2 regions of the Arthrobacter sp. MMS24-T111 genome follow, and region 2 is predicted to be linked to the other one. Evidence: predicted binding sites of a transcription regulator. Region 2 holds the regulator's gene; the other holds the start of a gene.

Region 1 (6,928 bases), 1.7 Mb from region 2:
TCAGGTCCAGCAGGTGGCCGGAGTCCTCGTCGTTGAGGGCGGCCGTGGGCTCGTCCAGGATGAGCAGCTTCACTTCCTTGGACAGCGCCTTGGCGATTTCCACGAGCTGCTGCTTGCCTACGCTGATGTGCTGTACCGGGGTGACGGGGTTTTCATCGAGCCCCACGCGGGCCAGCAGTTTTGCTGCCTCCAGGTTGGTCTTCCGCCAGTCCACCCATCCCTTGGTGGCCTGTTCGTTGCCGAGGTAGATGTTCTCGGCGATGGAAAGGTACGGGCTCAGGGCGAGTTCCTGGTGGATGATCACGATGCCCCGCTTCTCACTGTCCGAGATGCTGGCGAAATTGCAGGGTTCGTTTTCGAACAGGATTTTCCCGTCGAACGTGTTGTGCGCATACACGCCGGACAACACCTTCATGAGCGTTGATTTTCCGGCGCCGTTCTCACCGCAGATGGCATGGACTTCTCCACGGTTCACATCCAGCGTGACATCCTGCAGCGCCTTCACGCCCGGGAATGTCTTGGTGATTCCTCGCATTTGAAGAATGGGTGTGTTCATCGTCAATTCCCACTGACTGGTCGAATCTTGGCCTTCCTGCTGCTGCAGGAGGTTGCGGGAGGGGCTGCTGCCGGACCGGACGTCCGGCAGCAGCCCCCGGCTGTCTACTTGACGTCGGCGTCGGTGTAGTAACCCGAGTCGATCAGTTCCTTCTTGTAGTTGTCCTTGGTGATGATCACGGACTTCAGCAGGTAAGCCGGGACAACCTTGACCTTGTTGTTGTACGTCTTGGTGTCATTGGTTTCCGGTTCCTGGCCCTTGAGGACGGCGTCCACCATCTTGACCGCCTGGGCACCCAGCTGGCGGGTGTCCTTGAAGATGGTGGAGTACTGCTCGCCGGCAATGATGGACTTCACGGAGCCCTTCTCGGCATCCTGGCCGGTGACGACCGGCAGGCTTCCCTTGGCGTAGCCGCCGGTGCTGGTGAGGGCGGAGATGATGCCGATGGACAGTCCGTCATACGGGGACAGGACGCCGTTCAGCTTGGTGCCCGAGCTGTACGCGGAGGTGAGGATATCCTCCATGCGCTTCTGCGCCACGGGTGCCTGCCAGCGAAGGATCGCGGCCTGCTCGAACTTGGTCTGGCCGCTGGGGACCTTCAGGGTGCCCGCATCCAGGTACGGCTTGAGGGTGTCCATGGCGCCGGTCCAGAAGAAGTTGGCGTTGTTGTCGTCGGGGCTTCCGGCGAAGAGTTCGACGTTGAACGGACCCTTGCCGTCCACTTTCTTGCCACTGGCGTCGAGGAGCCCCAGGCCGGTCAGCAGCGAAGTGGCCTGCTGGACGCCCACCGTGTAGTTGTCGAATGTGGTGTAGTAGTCCACGTTCGGGGTGCCGTTGATGAGGCGGTCGTACGCGATCACCTTGACGTTCTGCTCCTTGGCCTTGGCCAGGACATCGGTCAGGGTGGTGCCGTCAATGGCGGCGATGATCAGCGCCTTGGCGCCTTTGGTCAGCATGTTTTCGATCTGCGAGACCTGGGTGGGGATGTCGTCATTGGCGAACTGGAGGTCTGTCTTGTAGCCAAGGTCCTTGAGCGACTTCTCGACGTTGGCGCCATCGGCAATCCAACGCTCGGATGTCTGTGTGGGCATCGAGATCCCAACAAGCGAGTCGGCGGGCTTTGCCGCGCCGCTGGATTCTGTTGCCGCGCCACGTGAGCCGCAACCGGTGGCGCCCACCGTCAGCGCGAGGACAAGGGCCACCGCGCCCACGATTTTTTTGATTCTCACCATTTTCTCCTTCCGCGGCAGCATTGCCGCGAAGTGTTATTGGACGAGGCAGCAGCGATGCTCCCTGGTCCTGGTCACATTGTTGATGTGTCGGTTCAATATAGACTGATTTGTGAACGCTAACAAGAGGTGGGTATCAAGTGCTTGAAACCTGCTCCAAATTCATTGACTTCTGCTTTGTTAGCGTTCACACTTGCTGCAGCGCTTAGCTTGACCTTGACCCCTAGACAACCCCGGCAATGAGGCCCCTGCCTCCCGGGCGGAGGCAACCGAATGCCAGATACACCCTTCAGTTCCAGCCCTGACCACTGCGTCATCGGCGTGGATTACGGAACACTTTCCGGCCGTGCCGTGGTGGTGCGTGTCCGCGACGGGAAGGAACTCGGCAGCGCGGTCCATGCATATCCGCACGCCGTGGTCACCGACGTCCTGCCGCGTGACACAGCGGGCGACGACGGGGCCCGGCTTCCCGGGGAATGGGCGCTCCAAGTGCCCAACGACTACCGGGAGGTCCTTCGCACTGCCGTCCCGGCAGCAGTGGCTGACGCCGGAATCGACCCGGCGGACGTCGTCGGTATTGCCACCGACTTCACCGCCTGCACCATGGTGCCGGTCAAGGCCGACGGCACCCCGCTGAACGAACTGCCGGGCTATGCCAACCGGCCGCACGCGTACGTGAAGCTGTGGCGCCACCACGCCGCCCAGGGGCAGGCCGACCGGATCAACCGGCTCGCCGCCGAACGGGGCGAGGACTGGCTTCCCAGGTATGGGGGGCTGATTTCCTCGGAGTGGGAATTCGCCAAGGGGCTGCAGCTTCTGGAAGAGGACCCCGAGGCCTACGCCGCAATGGACCGCTGGGTGGAGGCGGCGGACTGGATCGTCTGGCAGCTGTGCGGCAGGTATGTCCGCAATGCCTGCACGGCCGGCTACAAGGGCATCTACCAGGACGGGCGCTACCCCTCGGAGGACTTCCTCGCTGCCCTGAACCCGGAGTTCAAGGACTTCGTCAGCTCCAAACTCGAGCACACCATCGGACGGCTGGGTGACGCCGCCGGCACACTGACCGCGGAGGCCGCAGCCTGGACCGGGCTGCCGGAGGGCATCGCCGTGGCGGTGGGAAACGTTGACGCCCATGTGACTGCCCCGGCAGCGAAGGCGGTGGAACCCGGCCAGCTGGTGGCCATCATGGGCACCTCCACCTGCCACGTCATGAACGGCACGGAACTGCGCGAAGTACCGGGAATGTGCGGGGCCGTTGACGGCGGCATCGTTCCCGGCCTGTGGGGCTACGAGGCGGGCCAGTCGGGCGTGGGAGACATCTTCGGCTGGTTCACGAAATACGGAGTGCCGCCCGAATACCACCAGGCGGCCGAAGCTGCAGGTCTGGGGATCCACGAATATCTCACTGAACTGGCTTCCAGGCAGGTTATCGGCGAGCACGGCCTGATAGCCCTGGACTGGCACTCGGGCAACCGCTCGGTGTTGGTGGACCACGAGCTCTCCGGCATCGTGGTGGGCCAGACCCTCGCCACCAGGCCCGAGGACACCTACCGGGCGCTGTTGGAGGCCACCGCGTTCGGCACCCGCACGATTGTTGATGCGTTCCGTTACGCCGGGGTTCCGGTCAAGGAATTCATCGTGGCGGGAGGACTCCTGAAGAACAAGCTGCTGATGCAGATCTATGCGGACGCCACCGGCCTGCCGCTCTCCACCATCGGCTCGGAACAGGGCCCGGCCCTGGGGTCGGCGATCCACGCCGCCGTCGCGGCCGGCCACTATGCGGATATCCGCCAGGCCGCAGCCGCCATGGGCGCCGAACCCGGGGAGGTCTACACTCCAATCCCGGAAAACGTGGCCGCGTACGAGGAACTCTTCCAGGAGTACAAAACCCTCCACGACTACTTTGGCCGCGGCAGCAACGATGTCATGCACCGGCTCAAGGCCATCCAGCGCAAGGCCGCCAGTACGGTGCTGCCCGGTACCGGGTCCGCCGTCCACTCTGTCGTGGAGGTGTCCGCATGAGCGTCCGGCAAGGAACCGAAGCCGCAATCCTGGAAACCATCGCCCGGATCCGGGAAGACGTATGCGCCCTGCACGCTGAGTTGACGCGGTACGAACTGGTGGTGTGGACTGCGGGCAACGTCTCGGCCCGGGTGCCGGGCACCGACCTGATGGTCATCAAGCCGTCCGGCGTCAGCTACCAGGACCTGACCCCGGAGCAAATGGTCGTGACCGACCTGCACGGCACGCCGGTGAGGGGCACCAACGTTGGTGGCGGCGGCACGGTCGATTGGGGCAACCCGCCGCTCTCGCCGTCGTCCGACACCGCCGCGCACGCCTATGTGTACCGGCACATGCCCGAGGTGGGCGGTGTGGTGCACACGCACTCCACCTACGCCACCGCGTGGGCTGCACGGGGTGAGGCCATCCCCTGTGTGCTCACCATGATGGGCGACGAGTTCGGCGGCTCTATCCCGGTGGGCCCGTTCGCGCTGATCGGCGACGATTCGATCGGCCACGGCATCGTGGAGACCCTCAAAAACTCGAACTCACCGGCGGTCCTGATGCAGAACCACGGCCCCTTCACCATCGGCAAGGACGCCCGCTCCGCCGTGAAGGCCGCCGTGATGTGCGAGGAAGTGGCCCGCACCGTCCATATCTCGCGGCAGCTGGGTGAACCCCTCCCGATCGACGCAAGCCATATCGACTCGCTCTACGCCCGGTACCAGAACGTCTACGGGCAGTAAACCCCCAAACCTTCAACAGGAGTACGCATGAACACCGCAGCAAACACCACCCTGGACGGCTACGAGGTCTGGTTCCTCACCGGCAGCCAGCACCTCTACGGCGAAGAAGTCCTCAAACAGGTGGCCGCCCAATCCCAGGAGATCGCCAACCAGCTGAACGCCAATTCCGCCGTCCCGGTGCGGATCGTGTGGAAGCCGGTCCTGACCGACTCCGATGCCATCCGCCGGACCGCGCTGGAAGCGAACGCCGATGACTCAGTCATCGGCGTGACGGCCTGGATGCACACCTTCAGCCCTGCCAAGATGTGGATCTCCGGCCTGGATCTGCTGCGCAAGCCTCTGCTGCACCTGCACACCCAGGCCAACCGCGACCTGCCTTGGGCGGACATCGACTTCGACTTCATGAACCTGAACCAGGCCGCGCACGGCGACCGGGAGTTCGGGTACATCCAGTCCCGCCTGGGCATCGCCCGGAAGACCGTCGTCGGCCACGTCTCCAACCCCGAGGTGGCACACCAGGTGGGGTCCTGGCAGCGTGCGGCCGCAGGCTGGGCCGCCGTCCGCACCCTGAAGCTCACCCGCTTCGGCGACAACATGCGCAACGTCGCCGTCACCGAAGGCGACAAGACCGAGGCCGAGCTGCGCTTCGGCGTCGCCGTAAACACGTGGTCCGTCGACGAGCTCGCCGACGCCGTGCACGGCGCGGGGGAGGCCGACGTCGACGCCCTGGTGGCCGAGTACGAGGACCTTTACGACGTGGCGCCGGAGCTCCGCGCAGGCGCGGCCAGGCATGAATCGCTGCGGTACGGCGCCCGGATCGAGCTGGGCCTGCGCAGCTTCCTTGAAGCCAACGGGTCGGCCGCGTTTACCACCTCCTTCGAGGACCTGGGGGCCCTCCGCCAGCTGCCCGGCCTCGCGGTCCAGCGGCTCATGGCGGCCGGGTACGGCTTCGGCGCGGAAGGGGACTGGAAGACCGCCATCCTGGTGCGCGCCGCGAAGGTGATGGGTGCCGGCCTGCCCGGCGGGGCGTCCCTGATGGAGGACTACACGTACCACCTGGAACCTGGCGCGGAGAAGATCCTGGGCGCGCACATGCTGGAGGTTTGCCCCTCGCTCACGGCGTCGAAGCCGCGCCTGGAAATCCACCCGCTGGGCATCGGCGGCAAGGAAGACCCCGTCCGGCTGGTGTTCGACGCGGACGCCTCCCAGGGCGTCGTCGTCGCCCTGTCCGACATGCGTGACCGGTTCCGCCTGGTGGCCAACGCCGTCGACGTGGTCCCCCTGGACCAGCCGCTGCCCAACCTGCCCGTGGCCCGCGCGCTCTGGCAGCCGAAGCCGGACTTCGCCACGTCCGCCGCCGCCTGGCTCACCGCCGGCGCCGCCCACCACACCGTACTCTCAACGCAGGTGGGCATGGATGTGTTCGAGGATTTCGCCGAGATCGCCAAGACCGAACTCCTGGCCATCGACGAAGGCACCACGATCCGCCAGTTCAAGAAGGACCTGAACTGGAACGCCGCCTACTACAAACTCGCCGGCGGGATCTGATTCCGTGGCGCAGCCCGGCTCCCGGCCACGGCGGCTGCCAAGGCTCGAGGACGTGGCGGGGCTGGCCGGGGTCTCGCACCAAACCGTCTCGCGGGTGGTCAACAACCACCCCAACGTCAGCAAGGAGACCCGGCACAAGGTGGAAGCGGCGATTGCCGAGCTCGGCTACCGCCGCAACACCGCCGCCCGCAGCCTGGTCACCCGGCGCTCGCAGACTATCGGCGTCCTGGGCAGCGAGTTGTCGCAGTACGGCCCGGCCAACACCATGCTGGGAGTCGAACGGGCCGCGCGGGACGCAGGATACTTCGTCAGCGTCGCTGCGCTGCGCGAGGTCAGCAGGGACCCCATCCTGGACGCCGTCAGGCACTTCCTGGACCAGGCGGTGGACGGCATCGTGGTGATTGTTCCGCATTTGGCCACGTTGGCGGCCTTGGCGGAACTCCCTATCGGGGTGCCGGTAGTGGCCGTTGGCTCCGACGGGAATGACGCTGTTGGCGGTGTCCGGGTGGACCAGCGCAAGGGTGCCGAACTGGCCGTCCGGCACCTCATTGCGCAGGGCCACCGGCGGATCGGGCATGTCGCCGGGCCGCAGGACTGGATTGACGCGGTGGCGCGGTCCGGCGGCTGGCGGTCCGCCCTGGAGGCCGCCGGGCTCGAGGCGGATCTCCTGGTCGAGGGGGACTGGAGCGCCGGCAGCGGCTACGCCATTGGCCGGCGGCTGGCGGCTGACCGGCGCGCCACGGCCCTCTTCGTGGGCAACGACCAGATGGCATTGGGGATCCTGCGCGCCTTCAACGAAGCAGGCCTGGGGGTGCCGAAGCACGTTTCCCTGGTGGGCTTCGACGACC
Region 2 (6,928 bases):
CGTAAAGCTGCAGGGAGTCCAGCAGCTTGCCGTAGTCCGGGTGGTCCTTGATGTACTGGGTCACCACGGAGGGGTTGGCAGGCCGCTGCGGGAACAGGGATCCGGGGACGGCCGCGACGGCGAGGAGCAGCAGCAGGAACAGTGCTGTCCGCATGCTGGTCAGCTGGGTCCAGGCCCACCGCAGCATGCCAATCGGGCCCAGCGCCGGGAGGGTGGCCTCTGCCTTGGCTTCCGCGACAGGGGTGGCTTGCTTCTTCTTTACGTTCACACGCTCGCTCATCAGATCGGCAACTTCACGTCGGTTTGGAACCAGTACTGCAGCCCGGTCACCCAGGCCCCCCAGACGCCGGTGGCCATCAGCAGGCCCAGCACCACCAGGATGCCGCCGCCGGTCCGCTGGATGGCAAGGCGGTGCTTGCGGAAGAACGCCATGACGCCCATCCCGCGGCGCACGGCCAGGGCGATCAGCAGGAACGGGATGCCCAGTCCCAGGCTGTAGACGAACGCCAGGAAGGCTCCCTTGGCGGCGGATGATCCGCCGGAGAGGCTGAGCAGTTGCACGGCGGAGTAGGTAGGTCCGATGCAGGGTGCCCAGCCCAACCCGAAGGTCAGGCCCAGCAGGGGTGCTCCCCAGAGTCCCGCAGGCGGTTTGGCGTGGATTTTTGCGTCCCGCTGGAGCCAGCTGAAGCCGCCCATGAACACGATGCCCATGATGATCACCAGGATTCCCAGGAACTGGGTGATCCAAGCGTTGCGGCTGCCGCTGATCAGGGTGCCCAGCTGCCCGAACGCGCCGCCCAGCAGGACGAAGATCACCGAAAAACCCAGGACGAACAAGCCGATGCCTGCCAGCATCCGGCCGCGCTTTTGCTTCTGCAGGTCAACGCCGCTCAATCCCGTGACGTAGCCGAGGTAGCCCGGAACGAGGGGCAGCACGCAGGGCGAAAGGAAGGACACCAGGCCGGCGAGGAGCGCCACCGGGATGGCCAGGAGGAGCGAGCCGCTGAGGATGGCTTCGGCGAAGGGACTGTTCACGGTTCCCGGGCCGCCCTACTCCGCCACGGCGGCGGTGATGAGGGCCTTCAAGGTGCCCTTCTCGATCTCGCCGAGAACCCGGGACGCCACCCGCCCCTGCTTGTCCAGGACCAGGGTGGTGGGAACGGCCCCGGGCGGAACCAGGCCGGACACGGACAGCAGGACGCCGCCGTCCTTGTCATCGAAGCTCGGGTACGTCAGGTTGAAGGTCTTCTCGAACGCCTCCGCCGTGGGCTTCTCGTCCCGGAGGTTGACGCCGAAGAACTGCACGCCCTGGTCCTTGAACTCCTGATGGAGTTCTTCGAGGATGGGCGCCTCCACCCGGCACGGGGCGCAGGCGGCGAACCAGAAGTTCAGGATGCTGACCTTGCCCTGGAAGTCGGCAGGGGTGACCTTGGCCCCGCTGAAGAGTGCCCCCTGGATCTGGACGGCTTCCTTGCGGTCGCCGGCGGCGAACTCGGTGACGGAACCGTCGCCTGCCACATAGTTCTTGTTGTCCCCGGCCTTTGCCTGCTTTGCCAGGGCGTCTTCCTGGGCGCAGCCGGACAGGCCCAGGGTCAGTGCGCCGAGGGCCAGGCCACCCGCGGCGAGCATGCTCCGGCGCGTGGGGAGGAAATCGTTGGTCACAGCTAGGCTCCAGGGGTGCTGGCGGCACCGGGAAGAAGGGACGCGGCGGGTTCGCTGTACTCAACGCGCAGCAGCGAGCCGTCGTCGGCGAACACCAGGGACGTGACGGAGGTCAGCGTGCACTCGCGCTTGCGGGGATCGTGCCACAGGGGCCGGCCTTCGGCGCTGAGCCGTGCGGCCCAGATGGGCAGCTGGTGGCTGACGAGGATGGCCTCGGGTCCAGTGGCACCGAAATCGCCGGCAGCCAGGTCAATCGCCCGGAGCCGGGCGTCCCGCGCTGCCGCGGCAACGCGGGCCGCCTGCTGCGTATAGGGCTCGCCCCAGGACGGGCGCAGCGGATTGACCAGCCGGGGCCAGTGCTTGGGCCGGCGCAGCTCTGCCTTGGTGACCTTCATGCCCTCGAAGTAGTTTTCCGCCTCGATGATCCGCGGCTCGGTGTTGATCTGCAGGTGCAGGGCTTCCGACGTCGGCCGTGCCGTTTCCTGCGCACGCTCAAGCGGCGAGGCGGCCAGGTAGGTGATGCGGGCGCCCTGCTCGGCACGTTGCCGGAAGTGCTCGGCGAGGGTCCTGGCCATCTCCTGCCCCAGTTCGGAGAGGTGGAATTCGGGGAGCCGTCCGTACAGAACGCCGTCGGGATTATGGACCTCGCCGTGGCGGAGCAGATGGACAGTGGCTTGGGGCATAGTTACCAGTTTCTCAAAGATGGCGTGCGATCCGAAATCTTCTACAAACAGTAGAACTTAAGTTTCTGAAGAAATGTTCCAAATGTGGGAACAAAAGATGCAAACGCATGTTTATACTGGATGCAGCAAGTTAGTTGAGGCTTCAACCGATGAAGGTTCAACCGCAAGACCACAACAGGCATTAAGAACAAGGAGCATCATCATGGCACTTCCCGCAGACGTCACCACCGGCACCTGGACCCTGGACAACTCCCACAGCGAGATCGGCTTCACCGTCCGTCACGCCGGCATCAGCAAGGTCCGCGGCCAGTTCACCGAAGCCGCCGCGACGCTTGACCTCCTCGAGGATGTGGCCGACTCGAAGATCAACGCCACCATCAAGACCGCCAGCTTCGATTCCGGCGACGCCAACCGCGACGGCCACGTCAAGGGCGAGGATTTCTTCGACGTGGAGAAGTTCCCGGAGATCTCCTTCGTCTCCAACGGCCTCGTGGCAAAGGGCAACAGCTACGAGCTCACCGGTGACCTCACCATCAAGGGCGTCACACGCCCGGTAACCCTGGAGACCGAGTTCAACGGCGTGGCCGTTGACCCGTTCGGCAACACCCGCGCAGGCGTCTCTGCCGAGACCACCATCAGCCGCAAGGACTTCGGCCTGACCTGGAACGCCGTCCTGGAGACCGGTGGCGTGCTGGTCAGCGACAAGGTTGCCATCAACCTGGAACTCGCCTTCATCGCTCCCGCAGCCTGATTCCGCCCCGGCCCACCCCGGCAGCAGGTATTCCGCCTGGTGCCGGGGTGCCGCATTAACGCCTGTCGCACCTTGAACGGCCCTGCGGAATCACGCACAACCAGGGCTGCCGGGGGTACGGTGGACCTAAGCCATGCTGGGGGCGGCACAGGACCGATTCCCGGCAGCCCGCCCGGATCCCGACCTGCAGAAGGAACGCCCATGAGTACTCCTCCCGTCCCGCCTCCCGTGCCGCACGATCCGACTTCCGGAAGCGACCAGCCCGGCAACGGCCAGCCGGCCGGCGAACAGCCCCGCTACGGACAAAACGCCCCCCAGTATGGGCAGAACGCTCCTCAATACGGACAGAACGCACCCGGTACGCAGCCGCCGGCAGCCCCGCAGTATGGGCAAAACGCTCCGCAGTATGGCCAGAACCCGCCCCAATACGGGCAGAACGCCCCCCAGTACGGGCAGAACCCGCCGCAGGCTCCGGGCTACGGACAGCAGCAGCCCTATGGACAGCAGCCGTACGGCCAGTCCCCCTACGGCCAGTACCCATCGGAGCAGCCGCAGCCGGCGGCAAGCACCGGCATCCCGCAACTGGTCAACATTTCCTTTTGGATGCTGATCACAGCCGCCGTGATCTTCGTCATTTCCCTGCTCACCGGACTGACCCAGCTGGATGATCCCGCATTCCGGCAGGCCTTTGACCAGCAGGTCAAGGCCAGCAACGCCGGCGTCACGTACGACGACATCAAGGGCGTCATCGCCGGAACCCTGGTGGTCTTCGCCATCATCGGTGCCGGGCTGTACCTGCTGGTGGCCTTCTTCGTCCGCAAGGGCAAGAACTGGGCACGCATCCTGGGGACCGTCCTGGCAGCCCTGTCGGTGCTGGGCCTCTTCGGGGTTCCGTCGTTCGCCACGGTGGGCACCGTCCTGGGCATCGCGGCCATTGTGCTGCTGTACCTTCCGGCGGCCGCCCCCTACTTCCGGAAGCAGCAGTTCGGCAACCCGTATGCCGGCGGCTTCGGAAACCCCTACGGCCGGTAGCAGCCTGCCACACCACGGAAAACGGCCCGGGATGCTTCGCAGCGTCCCGGGCCGTTTTCCTTAACCGGTGGTCCTTACGCGGTCTGGCCCGGCGCCTGTGCCCGCTGGGCATGGTAGGCCAGGATCTGCAGCTCGGTGGCCATGTCCACCTTGCGGAGGTTCACGCCTTCCGGGACCTGCAGCATCACGGGCGCGAAGCTCAGGACGCTGTGCACGCCTGCGGCCACCACGCGGTCGCAGATGCCTTGGGCCACAGCCGCCGGGAGCGCCAGCACCACCATGTTGGCTCCGGTGCGGTGCAGGACGGTTTCAAGGTCTGCCACGTCGCTGACCCGCAGCCAGCCCACCTCGTTGCCCACCACCATCTGGTCCGCGTCGAAAATCGCCACGACGTCGAACCCGCGGGATTCGAAGCCGCCGTACCGGGCCAGGGCCTTGCCCAGGTTTCCGGCGCCGACGATCGCGACTTTCCAGTCATGCGTGAGGCCAAGGGCCGCTGCGATATGGCGGCTGAGGTACTGCACCTCGTAGCCCACTCCCCTGGTGCCGTAGGACCCTACATGGGACAGGTCCTTGCGCAGCGTCGAGGAACTGACGCCGGAGGCCTCCGCCAACGACTCGGACGAGACCCGCTCCACCCCCTCGGCCAGCAAGGTATTCAAGGCGCGGAGGTACAGGGTCAGCCGGGCCACCGCCGCGGGCGGGATCTGCTTGGCCGGCGTACCGGTGGCGCCCGGAAGGTCCGGGACGGGCTGGGACATTGATTCCACGGACGTCATTGGCCTCCCCCTACCGGGCCATGGCGCGCTGCAGCACGCGTTCCAGCCGGGCTTCGTCAATTTTCCAAAAGTCGCGCTGGACCCCGTCCACCAGGACCACCGGGATTTCCTCGGCATAGCGTTCGCGCAGCTCGGGCTGGTAGTCCACCGACTCTTCCGCCCAGGTCAGTCCCAACGAGGCAGTAACCCGGCCGACGGCGTCGCGCGCCTCTTCGCAAAGGTGGCAGTCAGCTTTGGTGACCAGGACGACGCGGGGGGTAGCCATGGCTTAACGGTATCGCCGTTCGCGGCATGCGGGCGACGCCGACGGCGGCTGCCCGGCCTATTGACTAGACTCGAGTCCATGCCCGAGGAGAAATACGTCGCCGTAGCCACGCGGCCCGTCACTGCGCCGCAGCCCGGCGAAGCGGCGTTTTTCGACGTGGACAACACCTTGATGCGCGGCGCCAGCCTCTTCCATGTGGCCCGGAAAATGCACCAGCGCGGGGCGTTCACCCTGAGGCAGGCGGCCGGTATGGCCTGGAAACAGTTCAAGTTTGTGGCCCGCGGTGAAAACATGGATGATGTCCACGCCGTCCGGGACTCGGCCCTGACCCTGGCTGTGGGCATCAGCGTTGACGATATCCGGGCGTTGGGCGAAGAGGTCTATGACGAAATGATCGCCTCCCGGATCTGGCCGGGTGCCAAGGCGCTGGCCGAGCAGCACCTGCGCGTGGGCCGCCGGGTGTGGCTGGTCACGGCCACTCCCATCGAAGTTGCCACGGTCATTTCCACCCGCCTGGGCCTGACCGGCGCCCTCGGCACGGTCGGGGAAGTCTCCGACGGCATGTACACCGGCCGCCTGGTGGGCGACATCCTGCATGGCGCGGCCAAGGCCGTGGCGGTCCAGGCCCTCGCCGACGAGGAAGACCTGGACCTGAAGCGCTGCTGGGCGTACAGCGACTCCTTAACGACGTCCCGCTGCTCTCACTGGTAGGCCACCCGGTGGCCATCAACCCCGATGCCAGGCTCCGCCGGCACGCCCGCGACCGCAACTGGCCGGTCTACGATTTCCGTGCCGGCCGCCGTGCCGCCACCTTCGGACTCAAGGTGGCAACCTTTGGCGGCGCCATCTACGGGCTGTGGAAGGGTTTCGCCCGGATGCGCGGCCCGCGCCTGTAGCTTCCCGCGAGTCTGCCTTCCCCCTGCCTGCCGGTTCCCGCACCGTACCCTCCAGCGCACGAAAAACGCCCGCCGCCTTTGCAGGCGACGGGCGTTCTCCACGCTGTTCGAAGTATTGCTACTTCTTGTTGCGGCGCTGGTGACGAGTCTTGCGAAGCAGCTTGCGGTGCTTCTTCTTGGCCATACGCTTGCGACGCTTCTTAATAACTGAACCCACGAAAGTTCCTTACAAACTAGATGCAGTACCTGTCTGATGGAAATGGTTCGTGGACAGAGCTACGAACTGGACAACTGACAGATTCTTACAATGACGTAAAACGTTCCTTAACAGGGTACCGCCTATCGGGGGCGGCTTGGGACAAGCTGCCTTAGGCTGTCTCGGAGTGACCGTCCACCACAGCACCTTTGAGGTACTGCTCCACGGCATTCTCAGGTACCCGGTAGGAGCGGCCGAACCGCACTGCCGGCATTTCGCCGGAGTGGACCAGCCGGTAAACAGTCATTTTGGAGACGCGCATGACCTCGGCTACCTCAGCCACGGTCAGGAACTTCGCGTTGGAGAAGTTCTGTTCTGCCGACATTTCCCTATTTTCCTTTGCTGACGGATGGACAACAGTGACCCCAGGTACGTGCCAATGCGGTGTTCCGATGCTGAGCCATCCACCAATCACCTAAATAGATACTCTAGATGTTCATGTGGCAGATGTGAAAGTAGGTAAAGGCACTATTTCGCCTGCCGGCGCTTCCGCGCCGAGGCCGCCAGCTGCTCCAGCACGGAGGCGGAAACGTCCCAGTCCATGCAGGCGTCGGTGACGCTCTGGCCGTAGACGAGTTCGGAGCGGCCGGCCGCGTGCTCGGCA

What was found. The regulator Rex, encoded in region 2, represses fermentation and respiration genes when NADH is low (regulators of the CRP and FNR family bind a similar motif). The targets are predictions, from matches to a motif close to CTTGTGAANNNNTTCACAAG.
Region 1: a site for Rex is predicted at 1,895-1,914, ahead of araB (ribulokinase). Genes of this name have one in related genera too.

Annotation. Positions count from the first base shown of each region.
Region 1 covers NZ_JBTZRO010000001.1:208,938-215,865, reverse strand. Annotated here, with positions in the region: partial or broken gene mmsA (multiple monosaccharide ABC transporter ATP-binding protein) at 1-556, opposite strand, end outside; gene chvE (multiple monosaccharide ABC transporter substrate-binding protein) at 661-1,788, opposite strand; gene araB (ribulokinase) at 2,059-3,807, shown strand; gene ACX5I6_RS00970 (L-ribulose-5-phosphate 4-epimerase) at 3,804-4,532, shown strand; gene araA (L-arabinose isomerase) at 4,560-6,080, shown strand; gene ACX5I6_RS00960 (LacI family DNA-binding transcriptional regulator) at 6,085-6,928, shown strand, end outside.
Region 2 covers NZ_JBTZRO010000001.1:1,905,458-1,912,385, reverse strand. Annotated here, with positions in the region: gene resB (cytochrome c biogenesis protein ResB) at 1-280, opposite strand, end outside; gene ACX5I6_RS08915 (cytochrome c biogenesis CcdA family protein) at 280-1,035, opposite strand; gene ACX5I6_RS08910 (TlpA family protein disulfide reductase) at 1,051-1,629, opposite strand; gene ACX5I6_RS08905 (histidine phosphatase family protein) at 1,665-2,345, opposite strand; gene ACX5I6_RS08900 (YceI family protein) at 2,548-3,096, shown strand; gene ACX5I6_RS08895 (hypothetical protein) at 3,298-4,128, shown strand; gene ACX5I6_RS08890 (redox-sensing transcriptional repressor Rex) at 4,203-4,907, opposite strand; gene ACX5I6_RS08885 (glutaredoxin family protein) at 4,918-5,172, opposite strand; partial or broken gene ACX5I6_RS08880 (HAD family hydrolase) at 5,251-6,068, shown strand; gene ACX5I6_RS08875 (30S ribosomal protein bS22) at 6,187-6,285, opposite strand; gene ACX5I6_RS08870 (helix-turn-helix domain-containing protein) at 6,437-6,649, opposite strand; gene ACX5I6_RS08865 (3-deoxy-7-phosphoheptulonate synthase) at 6,793-6,928, opposite strand, start outside.